DNA from 3 places in the Streptomyces niveiscabiei genome. Region 1 is predicted to be linked to each of the others. Evidence: riboswitches for the same ligand, from Rfam matches in the RefSeq annotation. Region 1 holds a riboswitch; each other region holds the start of a gene.
What was found. A riboswitch is a leader RNA that binds a small molecule or an ion and turns the genes downstream of it on or off. The one in region 1 is predicted to bind cobalamin.
Positions count from the first base shown of each region.

Region 1 (4,053 bases):
GATGCCCCTGCGGCCCACCTCGGGGAGCGGGCGGCCGTCCAGGGTGACCGTGCCGGAGTCGGGGGCGAGGACACCCGCGAGGACGCGCAGGAGCGTGGACTTGCCGGAGCCGTTCGGGCCGAGGAGGCCGGTCACCCGGCCGGGGCGGGGGGCGAGGGTGACGCCGTCGAGGATCAGGGTGCCGGCGGCCGTGCGGGTCACGCGGTCCGCGCGCAAGCCGTCGTCAGTCGCCTTGTCCGTCGCCGTGCCGGTCATCGTGCGCCCTTCGTCCGGTACAGCACCGCCACGAACGCCGGGACCCCGATCAGGGATGTCACGACCCCCACCGGGACCTCCTGCGGGGACAGCACCGTGCGGGCCAGCGTGTCGACCCAGACCAGGAACACCGCGCCCGCCAGCGCCGTCGCCGGGAGGAGGCGGGTGTGTCCTGGGCCGGTCAGGGCGCGCGTCGCGTGCGGGAGGACCAGGCCGACGAAGCCGATCGCACCCGCCGAGCTGACCAGGGCCGCCGTCAGCAGGGCCGTCGTGCAGAGCAGGATCAGACGGGTACGGGCCACCGAGACGCCCAGCGACATCGCCGCGTCCTGCCCGAACGCGAACGCGTCCAGCGTGCGCGCCTGGCCGACGCAGACCAGCAGCGCCGCCGCGAGGACCGCCGTACCGACGGCGACGTCCGTCCAGTCCGCGCCGCTCAGCGAGCCCAGCAGCCAGAACAGGACGCCCCTCGTGGTCTCCGCGTCCGCCGCCGTCATCACGATGAACGACGTCAGCGCCGAGAAGAGCTGCATCGCCGCGACCCCCGCGAGGACCACCCGGTCCGTCGTACCGCCCAGCGTGTGGCTCAGCAGCAGCACCAGGCCGAACGCCAGCACCGCCCCGATGAACGCGCCGCCCGACACCGACACCAGGCCGCCGCCCGCGCCGAGCACGACGATGACGACCGCGCCCGTCGAGGCGCCCGAGGAGACGCCGAGGACGAAGGGGTCGGCGAGCGGGTTGCGCAGCAGCGACTGCATCACCGCGCCGCACACCGCGAGCCCGGCGCCGCACACCGCCGCGAGGAGCGTGCGCGGCAGGCGCAGGTTCCACACGATGCCGTCCCGCAGCGGGCTCAACTCCGTGTGGCCCCAGCCGAGATGGGACGCCACCGACGCCCACACGTCCGCGACCGCGATGTCCGCCGGGCCGATCGTGATCGCCAGCGCGACCGACGCGGCCAGCAGCGCCAGGCCGCCCGCGGTGAACAGGAGACCGCGGGTCACGAGGCGGCGGGTCACCGGGAGAGGCCGTACGTCCGCAGCGCCGCCGCGACCTTCTCGATGCCCTCGACCGTACGGATCGTCGGGTTCATGGCCTGGCCCGACAGCAGGACGTACCGCTTGTTCCTCACCGCCGTCATGTTCCTCGTGACCGGGTTCGACTCCAGGAACGCGATCTTCTTCGCGGCCGTCTCCGCCGTCTGCTGCTTGCGCGTGAGGTCGCCGATCACCAGGACCGCCGGGTCCCGGTCCGCGACCGTCTCCCAACTCACCTGCGGCCATTCGTCCTTGGTGTCGTCGAAGACGTTCTTCGCGCCCAGCGCGCGGGTGATGACGCCGGGAGCTCCGCAACAGCCCGCGAGGTAGGGGGACTGGGAGTTCGCGAACCAGTAGAGCAGGGTGACGTCCTGGGCCCTCAGACCCGAAGTCGCCTTCCGCACGCGCTCCTTGAGGTCAGCGACCAGCTTCTCGCCGCGCTCCTCGACGCCGAAGATCCTCGCCAGGTCCAGGACTTCGCCGTACACCGTGTCGATCGACAGCGGCTGCGTGCGCGCGCCGTCGCCGTCCCCGCCGTTGTCCTTGCCGACGCAGTCCGAGGGGGACAGGTACGTCGGGACGCCCAGCTTCTCGAACTGTTCCCTCGGGGCCACGCCGCCCTTGCCCAGCGTCGACGCGAACGAGGCCGCCACGAAGTCCGGTTCCGCGTCCAGGACCCTCTCCAGCGAGGGCGCGTTGTCCGCGAGGCGCTCGACCTTCGCGTTCTCCTTCTCCAGGCCCTTGGACACCGGGTCCGTCCAGGTCGCCGTCCCCACCATGCGGTCCGCGAGGCCCAGGGAGAGCATGATCTCCGTGGTGCCCTGGTTGAGGGAGACCGCGCGCTTCGGGGGGCTGCCGACGGAGACTTTCTCGCCGCAGTTCGTGAGAGTGAGGGCGCCTGAACTCTCGTCCTCGGGGGACGCAGGGGACGAAGACCCGCACCCCGCGACGAGAACAGCGGACACAGCAGCCAGTACGGCAGGACGTGCGAGTCGCACAGAGCTTCCTTCGGCGTCGAGGGCTCGTACGCGAAGCCCGGTCGTACGGTCGCACCCCCTCGCCGGGGCTCCGGCCGGAGGCCGCCAGCAGGTCTTCGGACTCGGGATCGTCCAGCCGGGACGCCTTCCCGGACGAACCGTCCAGTGGCCTGCTGTCCCGCCCGTCACCCTCACCGCTGCGCGTCAGCTCCGGAGTCCCACCGGATTCCCTGACCTCGTGCGTTCGCTCGGACGCACGTGGGTTCGACTGGCCCTGGGAAGCTATCACGCGGGGAAGGGGCGGAGGGGGGTGGGGCGGGGCCGGGAAGTGACCGACCGGCGGGGACGCGGGTTCTCACCCCCGCCCGCTCTCCCACTCCCGCGCCAGCATCGCGTACACGTACTCGCTTCCCCACCGCTCCCCGTCGAGGTCGTTCTCCACCAAGTGGGCCTCGCGGCGCATGCCGAGCCGCTCGGCGACCCGTACGGAACCGGTGTTCAGGGCGTCGATACGGGCGTACAGGCGGTGGGTGCGCAACTCGCCGAAGGCCAGGCCGGCTCCCGCGCGGGCCGCCTCCGTCGCGTAACCCCGGCCGCTGTGCGCGGGGTTGAAGACCCAGCCGATCTCGGTCTGCCGGGCACGCACACTCGCCGCCTTGAGGACGATCTCCCCCACGACCCCGGGCTCGCCCCGCCGGCACACCGCCAGGACCAGGCTGTCACCGTCCTCGCCCCAGGGCGACCCCTCGGCGCGGCGTGCCAGGCTCTCCCCGCACTGCTCCCTGCTGAGCGGCGGCCGGTACAGATGACGGGCGACCTCGGGCAGCCCCTGATACGCGTACAGGTCGTCGAGATCGTCCGGGGTGAAGAGGCGGAGGTGGAGGCGGTCGGTGGTGAGGGAGGTCATCGGGGCAACGTAACTCCTGCGCGGCGACAGGCGCTTCACGTTTTCCTCACCCACCGCATCTCGCCCTCGTGCCACTCCCCGGTGGCCACGAGCCCCGCCCCTCTCGCCACGGCGGCGGACGCCGCATGCTCGGGATGGACATGCGCGACGACCGTACGCACCGACATGCCACCGAGCCACTCCACCAACCCCCGGGCTGCCTCACCCGCGATCCCCCGCCCCTGCCACGGCGTTCCCACGACCCACGCGACCTCGGCACGCGGCCCGGCGTCCACGACCGTCGCCTGAACCGTCCCCACCAGACACCCCTCCTCCCCAAGCCGCACCACCCAGTTCAGCCACGAGACCCCCGGCTCCGGAGCCCCCGCCGCCAACCGCTCGTACCGCGCCCGCACTTCCTCCACCGTCCCCGGCCCCCCGCCGATGAACTCATACAACGCCGGATCGGCCAGCACCCCCGCCATCTCCTCGGCATACTCGACCCGCAACGGCAACAGCCCCAGCCGCGCGGTACGGATCGGCTCCGCCGAAATCCTGTCCAACGGTGTGCTCCCCTTGTCCTATCGTCGGACCCTGATCGTAGGGGGAACGCAGATCATGGACCTGTGTACGGCCATCGCCGCGTACGACGACACCGCCGCCGAGAGACTGATGTACGACGATGGAGCCGACCCGGACGAACTCCTCCCGGACGGCACCACACCCCTGTCCCGCGCGGTGGACAGCGGCTCCCCGTCCCTCGTCCTCACCCTCCTGGGCAAGGACCCCTGCCTACGCCTTCCCCAACCCGACCGAGCCCGCCTCCTCGCATCGGCCAGGCGCTGGTACGAGACCGGCGCGGAGGAGGAACTCCGGCGCAGGACAGGGGAGTCGG
Region 1 covers NZ_JARAYJ010000008.1:24,954-29,006, forward strand. Annotated here, with positions in the region: gene PV682_RS13235 (ABC transporter ATP-binding protein) at 1-255, opposite strand, end outside; gene PV682_RS13240 (FecCD family ABC transporter permease) at 252-1,262, opposite strand; gene PV682_RS13245 (ABC transporter substrate-binding protein) at 1,274-2,293, opposite strand; cobalamin riboswitch at 2,383-2,504, opposite strand; gene PV682_RS13250 (GNAT family N-acetyltransferase) at 2,628-3,179, opposite strand; gene PV682_RS13255 (GNAT family N-acetyltransferase) at 3,215-3,721, opposite strand; gene PV682_RS13260 (HEAT repeat domain-containing protein) at 3,777-4,053, shown strand, end outside.

Region 2 (4,053 bases), on a different contig from region 1:
CTCCGCGAGCACCCGTACCCGCGCGCTCTGCCCGCCGACCTGCCGCCTGCTGGCGATCAACCGCTCGTACTCCGGGACAGTCAGCGCCACCACCTCACGCCCGCCGAGGGTGATCCGGCGCGGCCGGGGTGTGTTGGGCACGTGCTTCCTCCGCTCCTCGCCGAAGCCGGGGCTGAAATCTGGGCCGGGGCCGGGATCTCGGCCGGGGCTGGGGCCTGGCCTGCGCCTGCGCCTGCGCCTGCGCCTGCGCCTGCGCCAGCGAACACGTGAGGGCCCCGCAGTCGAGGCCCTCAGGTGTCAGACGGTGACGGTCTCCCGCCGGGTCACGGGATCGGGCCTCAGCAGCCGATGCGCCAACTCCCCGAAGGCGAGCCCGAATCCGGTCCACAACGTCGCCTGGATGGCGAGCGCGGAGAGCCGGAACCGCCACAGGACGGTCGCGGGGAAGTCGGCGGGCACCTCGTTCACGGACGGCAGGAACGCGTACGCCAGCCCGGTCGCGGCGACGAACGCGGCCACCGCGACGACCGTCGCCCACCAGTTGCCGAGGCCAGGCGCGAGCCGCTTGCCGAGGAGGGTCGCGGCGACGGCGAGCAGGACGCTGAGGACCAGCATCAGGAAGTACAGGGTGGTGCGCTTCCCGATGGTGTCGCCGTCGCCGACGGCGGGCGGGTTGGCCGGGTACTTGAGGAACGGGACGACGTAGACGGCGACCAGCGCGCAGCTGGCCAGGAGCAGCGCGGTGGCCCGGGGGCTGAAGCGTCCGACGCGGCCGAGGGCGAAGCAGTACGCGAGGGCCGCGATGCCGCCGAAGGCGACGCCGTAGACGAGGACGCCGGTCGCGAGTCCGGCGGTGGACTGGAGGGAGCGGGAGACGAGTTCGGCCTCGTGGCCGTGCTCGTGGGAGTGGGCCTCCTCGAAGCCGATCGCCTTGTCGACGGAGGGTTCACCGAGGACGTAGGCGACGATCAGGGCGAGCACGCCGGCCGCGAGACCGGCGAGCATGCCCCGCACGAGCAGGTTCCGTACGGTTGCGGAGTTCATGGGGTGTCGGCGTCCCTCGGGTCAGTGGCAGGGGAAGCCGAGCAGGTGGCGGGCGTCGTGCACCCACTCGTGGACCTCTTCGCCGGAGAGGAGTGCGGTGGCGCCCTGCTCGGCGCCGACGAAGTACAGCAGGATCAGCATGAGGACGCCGAAGAAGACGGCCCAGGGGGCGATGGCCTTCAACGGCAGTTTGAGCGGGGTGGTGGCGGTGGTCGGCTGGGCGACGTGCTGCGCCATGGCAGGGCCTCCTTCGGGAGTTCGCGTCCCGTCTCGGTGGTGCTCCGTACGACGGCTACGGGTCTGACTCACCCCTGCCTCGAAGAGGCCGCAGGGCACACAGTGGCGCGACCGTGCCGGGATCTCACCGGCTTCCGTCCTGCCGTCGTTGTCGGGGCGACGATACCGCGTGACGTGTACCCGACCAACCCCGCGTCACCAGGCACTTTCCTCCCGACGCCGCCGCTCAGGGCCCTTCGCCGCCCCGGGTCGCGCCTCACGGGCCGCCGCTCGACTCGCGGATCGCGAGCGTGAAGCCGCTGACGAACTCCTCGTACCGGGGCGGGGGTTCGTGCTGTTCGATGCGGGTGACGAGGAGGGTGACGGCGTGTTCGGCCATGCCGTCGTGGTCGGGGTCGACGCTGGACAGGGACGGGACGAGGTACGCGCTCTCGGCGATGTCGTCGAACCCGATGACCTTGACCTGGCCGGGGACGCGGACGCCGCTGTCGGCGAGTCCGCGCAGGACGCCCATCGCGAGGGTGTCGGTCACGCAGAACACGCCGTCGAAGTCCAGGCCCCCGGCGACCATGTCCCGCGCGCACCGGGCGCCCTCGGCGAGCCCGAACCGGCCGACCTCGCGGACCAGTCCGGGGTCGTACGGCACCCCCGCGTCGGTGAGGGCCTGCCGGTAGCCGGCGTGGCGGAGGCTGGAGGTGTCGATCTCGTCGATGTCTCCGCAGACCAGCGCTATCCGCCGGCACCCCCGCTCGACGAGGTGGGCGACGGCCGCCCGGGACGCCTCCAAGTTGGGCATGCCGACGTGGTCCACGGGTCCGCCGACGATGCGGTCGCCGAGCACGACCACGGGGTGCTCGACGGTGAGGCGTTCGGCGTCGGTCTGCGCCAGGCCGACGGCGCTGAGCAGGAGGCCGTCGTAGAGGCGGTTGCGGGAGAGGGAGAGGGCGTCGAGTTCGCTCTCCCGCGTGGCGCCGGTCTGTTCGATGCCGACGCGCAGGCCGTGGCGTCCGGCGGCGGCGATGACGCCGGCGGCGAGGCGGCTGTAGTACGGGCTGTCGACCTCGGGCACGGCGAGGCCGATCGTGCCGGTGCGGCCCTTGCGGAGGTTGCGGGCGGCGACGTTGACCCGGTAGTCGAGCCGGGCCATCGCCGCGAGGACCTTGTCGCGGGTCTCCCGCCGTACGTGGGGGTGGCCGTTGATGACGTTGGAGACGGTCATCGCGGACACCCCGGCCGCCTTCGCCACGTCCTGGATGGTCGCCACGGGTCAGGTCAGCGGGGCCTGGAGGGTGAGGAAGGAGTGCGGGGGCAGGGTGAGGGTCAGGCCGCCGTCCGTCGCCTTGACCCCGTCGAAGGGGCGTGGCGCGACCGTGTCCCGCTGCTCGGGCGTGTTGTGGTCCTGGACGCGGCCGGCCGTCAGGAGCCGGGCGACCGGGGCGCCGAGGGTGCCTCCCCGCAGGTCGAGGGTGACCTCCGCCGGTTCTTCGGCGTCGAGGTTGGAGAGGGAGACGAGGACCTTGCCGTTCTTGACGCTGGCGGAGACGGAGACGGTCGTGAGTTCCGCCCCGGCGACGGTGCGTCGGGCCTCGTCGGCCTTGAGGTGGACTGCGAGTGAGGTGGCGTCCTGGTGGTCCTTGTTCATCTCGAACACGTGGTACGTCGGAGTGAGGACCAGGCGGTCGCCGTCGGTGAGGATCATCGCCTGGAGGACGTTGACCGTCTGGGCGATGTTCGCCATGTGGAGGCGGGCCGCGTGCTTGTGGAAGATGTCAAAGTGCGTGCTGGCTACGAGCGCGTCGCGCATGGTGTTCTGCTGGAAGAGGAAGCCCGGGTTGGTGCCCGGCTCGACGTCCCACCAGGTGCCCCATTCGTCGAGGACCAGGCCGACCGTGCGGCCACGGTCGTAGATGTCCATCACGTTGGAGTGTCCGGTGAGGATGTCGTCGATGCGGCGGGCCGCGAGCATCGTGCGGTAGTAGTCGTCGGTGTCGAATGCGGTCGCGCTGCCTTTCGCCTCCCACGGTCCGGCCAGTGTGTAGTAGTGAACGGACACGCCCTGGAAGAAGTTCCTGGGCGTCGCGTCGCATCCGAAACAGCTGATCTGCTGCATCAGCGTCTCGGTCCACTTGTAGTCGGCGTCCGACGCGCCGGAGGCGATCCGGTACAGCTTGTTGTCGCCGTGGTCGCGGCAGTACGTGGCGTACTGGCGGGCCAGGTCGGCGGAGTACTCGGCGCGCATGTTGCCGCCGCAGCCCCAGGTCTCGTTCCCGATCCCCCAGTACTTCACCTTCCACGGCTCGTCGCGGCCGTTGTCCTTGCGCAGCCGCACCATCGGGCTGTCGCCGTCGCGGGTCAGGTACTCGACCCACTCGCTCATCTCCCGCACGGTCCCGGAGCCGACGTTCCCGCTGATGTACGGCTCGGCGCCGAGGAGTTCGCACAGGGCCATGAACTCATGGGTGCCGAAGTGGTTGTTCTCCTCGACGTTCCCCCAGTGCGTGTTGACCATCCGAGGCCGTTCCTCGCGCGGCCCAATCCCGTCCCGCCAGTGGTACTCGTCCGCGAAACACCCGCCGGGCCAGCGCAGGTTCGGGATGTTCAGCGCGCGCAGCGCCTCGACGACGTCGAGCCTGATCCCGCCCTCGTTGGGGGTCTCGGAGTCCTCCCCGACCCAGAACCCCCCGTAGATGCAGCGCCCGAGGTGCTCGGCGAAGTGACCGTAGAGGTGCCGGCTGATCGTCGGCCCTTCGATGTCCAGGTTGACGACCGCGG
Region 2 covers NZ_JARAYJ010000011.1:171,305-175,357, reverse strand. Annotated here, with positions in the region: gene PV682_RS17960 (hypothetical protein) at 1-141, opposite strand, end outside; gene PV682_RS17955 (CbtA family protein) at 298-1,044, opposite strand; gene PV682_RS17950 (CbtB domain-containing protein) at 1,066-1,281, opposite strand; cobalamin riboswitch at 1,318-1,466, opposite strand; gene PV682_RS17945 (LacI family DNA-binding transcriptional regulator) at 1,538-2,545, opposite strand; gene PV682_RS17940 (alpha-N-arabinofuranosidase) at 2,549-4,053, opposite strand, start outside.
Region 2: another riboswitch for cobalamin. It lies ahead of PV682_RS17950 (CbtB domain-containing protein); the one in region 1 lies ahead of PV682_RS13245 (ABC transporter substrate-binding protein).

Region 3 (4,053 bases), on a different contig from region 1:
CGAACGGTTTCCACGACACAGCCAACGCGATGGCGACGACCATCTCGACCGGCGCACTGAGGCCCAAGGTGGCGGTGGCCATGTCCGCCGCGCTGAACCTTGTGGGGGCGTTTCTCTCCGTGGAGGTCGCGAACACGATCTCCAAGGGGCTTGTCGACGAAAGCGGTATACGACCCGAGGTGATCTTCGCGGCGCTGGTCGGCGCGATCCTCTGGAACCTGCTGACCTGGCTGGTCGGCCTCCCCTCCAGCTCCTCGCACGCTCTGATGGGCGGCCTGATCGGCGCGACGCTGGCCTCGGCCGGCACGGGCGCGGTGCACGGCGACGTCCTGGTCACGAAGGTGCTGATCCCCGCGGTCGCCGCGCCGATCGTCGCCGGGGTCGCCGCGATGCTGGCGACGCGGCTGTCGTACACCCTGGCGAAGAAGGCCGACGGGAAGGCCGCGGAGAAGGGCTACCGGTTCGGGCAGATCGCCTCGGCCGGGCTCGTCTCGCTGGCGCACGGCACGAACGACGCGCAGAAGACGATGGGCATCATCACGCTGGCGCTCGTCGCGGGCGGCTCGCTCGCGCCCGACTCCGACCCGCCCACCTGGGTCATCCTCTCCGCCGGTCTCGCGATCGCGCTGGGCACGTACCTGGGCGGCTGGCGCATCATCCGCACGATGGGCAAGGGCCTCACCGACCTCCAGCCGCAGCAGGGCTTCGCGGCGCAGACGTCCGCCGCTACGGTCATCCTCGCCTCCTCGCACCTCGGCTTCTCCCTCTCCACCACGCACGCGGTCTCCGGGTCCGTGATGGGCGCGGGGCTCGGCCGCAAGGGCGGGGTCGTGCGGTGGTCCACCGCCACGCGGATGTTCGTCGCGTGGGGGCTGACGCTGCCGGCCGCCGCGCTGGTCGGGGCGCTCGCGGAGTCGGTCACGGACCTCGGTGACTGGGGTACGGCCGCCGTCGCGGTGTTCCTCGTCGCCTCCAGCGCGGCGATCTGGAAGATCTCGCGGCGTGAGGTCGTGGACCACACCAACGTGAACGACGACTCCTCGACACCCGATGCCGGTGCCGCCGACATCAAGGTCGTGATCCCCTCCCCGGCGACCGCCGCCACCGACCCGGCCGCTCCCCCGGCCGCGACCGTCTGACCCCGAAGGACACCGCAACCATGAAGATCGACTGGTCCGCACTCGGCTCCGTCTTCGGTGTCAGCCTCGTGGTCACCGTCGGGCTCGTGACCCTCTTCACGCTCGGCGTCATGGGCCTGTCCCGCCACGAGCGCGCCCAGGCCGACGGCGGCTCCGCCGCGCTCGCGGTGACGGGGGCGTACGCCTGCTTCGCCGCGTGCCTGGGGGCCGTGGCGTACGGCATCAGCCTCATCGTCGCCTGAGCGCCCGGAAAACCGGCAGCAACCGTTTGCACAACCCCGTACGGCACCCGCTGTACGGGGTTTCGTGTGGGGTTCTGCACACTCCGCTCTCGCAGGTCAACGGTGAGTTGACGGGTCTTCGAGGCCCGTGGTGGACTGCCAGGGCCATGTACGGCGGCTCAGGAGGAAGTCCGGTGCGAATCCGGCGCGGTCCCGCCACTGTGACCGGGGTAGTCATCCCCGGGAGCCAGGAACTCCCACCGCCGGTCTCGTCGAACCAGGGCGTGGACACCCTGAGTGAGGACATATCGCCATGCTCGGCCGCCGATTGAGGTACCGACTCCGACCGCTCACCCCTACGGCCGGCTGAGCCGATGGGTGCCGGTCGCATCTACGCGTACGGCGCCGCCGCCGGACTCCTCGGTGACCTGCTGCTCGGCGATCCCCGCCGGGGTCATCCGGTCGCCGCGTTCGGGCGTGCCGCGGCGTGTGCGGAGCGGGCGTTGTGGCGTGACCACCGGGGGTGGGGTGCGCTGCACACGGCCGTCTGCGTGGGGGGCGCGGTGGCTCTCGGGGCCGTCTCGCAGGCTGCTGTGCGCCGCTCCCCCGCCGCTTCCCTCGCGTTGACCGGCCTCGCCACGTGGGCGGTCGTCGGCGGTACCTCCCTCGCGCGCGAGGCCCGGCACATCGGGCGGGCCCTGGAGGCCGGGGACGTCGAGGCGGCGCGGGCCCGGCTGCCGCATCTGTGCGGGCGCGATCCGCAGGCGCTGGACGCGGACGGGATCGCGCGCGCGGTTGTGGAATCGGTTGCTGAGAACACCTCCGACGCCGTGGTGGGCGCGCTGGTGTGGGGGGCCGTGGGCGGGGTGCCGGGGCTGCTCGGGTTCCGGGCCGTCAACACGCTCGACGCGATGGTGGGGCACCGGTCGCCCCGTCATCTGCGGTACGGGTGGGCGTCCGCCCGGCTCGACGACGTCGCCGGGTGGCCGGGGGCCCGGCTGACCGCCGTGCTCGCGTGTGCCGCCGGAGACGATCCCCGGGGTGCCGTACGGGCCTGGCAGGCGGACGCCGTGAAGCATCCGAGCCCCAACGCCGGGCCGGTGGAGGCGTCGTTCGCGGGGGCGCTGGGGGTGCGGATGGGCGGGACGTTGTCGTACGCGGGGCGGGTCGAACACCGGCCCGTGCTCAACGGGGGTGGGCGCGGGGTGGTCGTCGGGGACATCGAGCGGGCGGTACGGCTGTCCCGGCGGGTGAGTTGGCTGGCGCTGGGGGCGACGGTCGCCGGGCGGGCGTTGGCGGGGAGGGCGCTGGCGGGGCGTGGCGCTGCCGGGCGTGGCGCTGCGGGGCTCGGTGCTGCCGGGCGTGGTTTGTGCAAACGGTTGCTGAAAAAGGGGGCCAGCGTATGAGCGGCGGGCTACTGGTCGCCGGGACCACCTCCGACGCCGGTAAGAGTGTCGTCACCGCCGGGATCTGCCGGTGGCTCGTACGGCAGGGCGTGAAGGTCGCGCCGTTCAAGGCGCAGAACATGTCCCTCAACTCGTTCGTGACCCGCGAGGGCGCGGAGATCGGGCGGGCGCAGGCGATGCAGGCGCAGGCGTGCCGGATCGAGCCGACCGCGCTGATGAACCCGGTGCTGCTGAAGCCCGGCGGGGAGCGGAGCAGTCAGGTCGTGCTGATGGGGAAGCCCGTCGGCGAGATGGACGCGCGCCGGTATCACGGGGGCCGCCAGGAGCAGTTGCTCGGAACGGTGCTCGACTGCCTCGCCGAACTCCGGTCCACGCACGACGCGGTGATCTGCGAGGGCGCCGGATCGCCCGCCGAGATCAACCTGCGGCGCACCGACATCGTCAACATGGGGATCGCGCGCAACGCGGCGTTGCCGGTGCTGGTGGTCGGGGACATCGACCGCGGCGGCGTCTTCGCCTCGTTCTTCGGGACGGTCGCCCTGCTCTCGCCGGAGGACCAGGCCCTGGTCGCCGGGTTCCTGGTGAACAAGTTCCGCGGCGATGTGTCGCTGCTGGAACCGGGGTTGGAGATGCTGCGCGGGCTGACCGGCCGGCCGGCGTACGGGGTGCTGCCGTTCCGGCCGGGCCTCGGGATCGACGAGGAGGACGGCATGGCGGTGTCCCTGCGGGGCGCCGTACGGGAGTCCTCGCTCGCGCCGCCGGTCGGGGACGAGATCCTCCGGGTCGCCGTCTGCGCCGTGCCGTTGATGTCGAACTTCACGGACGTGGACGCGCTGGCCGCCGAACCCGGCGTGGTGGTGCGGTTCGTGGACCGGCCGGAGGAACTCGCGGACGCGGACCTGGTCGTCGTACCCGGAACCCGGGGGACGGTGAAGGCACTTGAGTGGCTTCGCGAGCGGGGGCTAGCCGTCGAGTTGGCTCGCAGAGCTGCCGCCGGGAGGCCGACTCTGGGGATCTGCGGCGGTTTTCAGCTCCTCGGCGAGCGCATCGAGGACGACGTCGAGTCGCGTGCCGGCGTCGTCGACGGGCTCGGACTGCTGCCCGTGCGGGTGCGGTTCGCCCGCGAGAAGACTCTGACCCGGCCGGTGGGCGAGGCCCTCGGGGAGCGGGTCGAGGGGTACGAGATCCATCACGGGGTCGCCGAAGTCGTAGGCGGGGACCCCTTCCTGGACGGCTGCCGGGTCGGCGCCGTCTGGGGTACGCACTGGCACGGTTCGCTGGAGTCGG
Region 3 covers NZ_JARAYJ010000021.1:54,943-58,995, forward strand. Annotated here, with positions in the region: gene PV682_RS26400 (inorganic phosphate transporter) at 1-1,139, shown strand, start outside; gene PV682_RS26405 (hypothetical protein) at 1,160-1,381, shown strand; cobalamin riboswitch at 1,496-1,636, shown strand; gene PV682_RS26410 (cobalamin biosynthesis protein) at 1,735-2,766, shown strand; gene PV682_RS26415 (cobyric acid synthase) at 2,763-4,053, shown strand, end outside.
Region 3: another riboswitch for cobalamin. It lies ahead of PV682_RS26410 (cobalamin biosynthesis protein); the one in region 1 lies ahead of PV682_RS13245 (ABC transporter substrate-binding protein).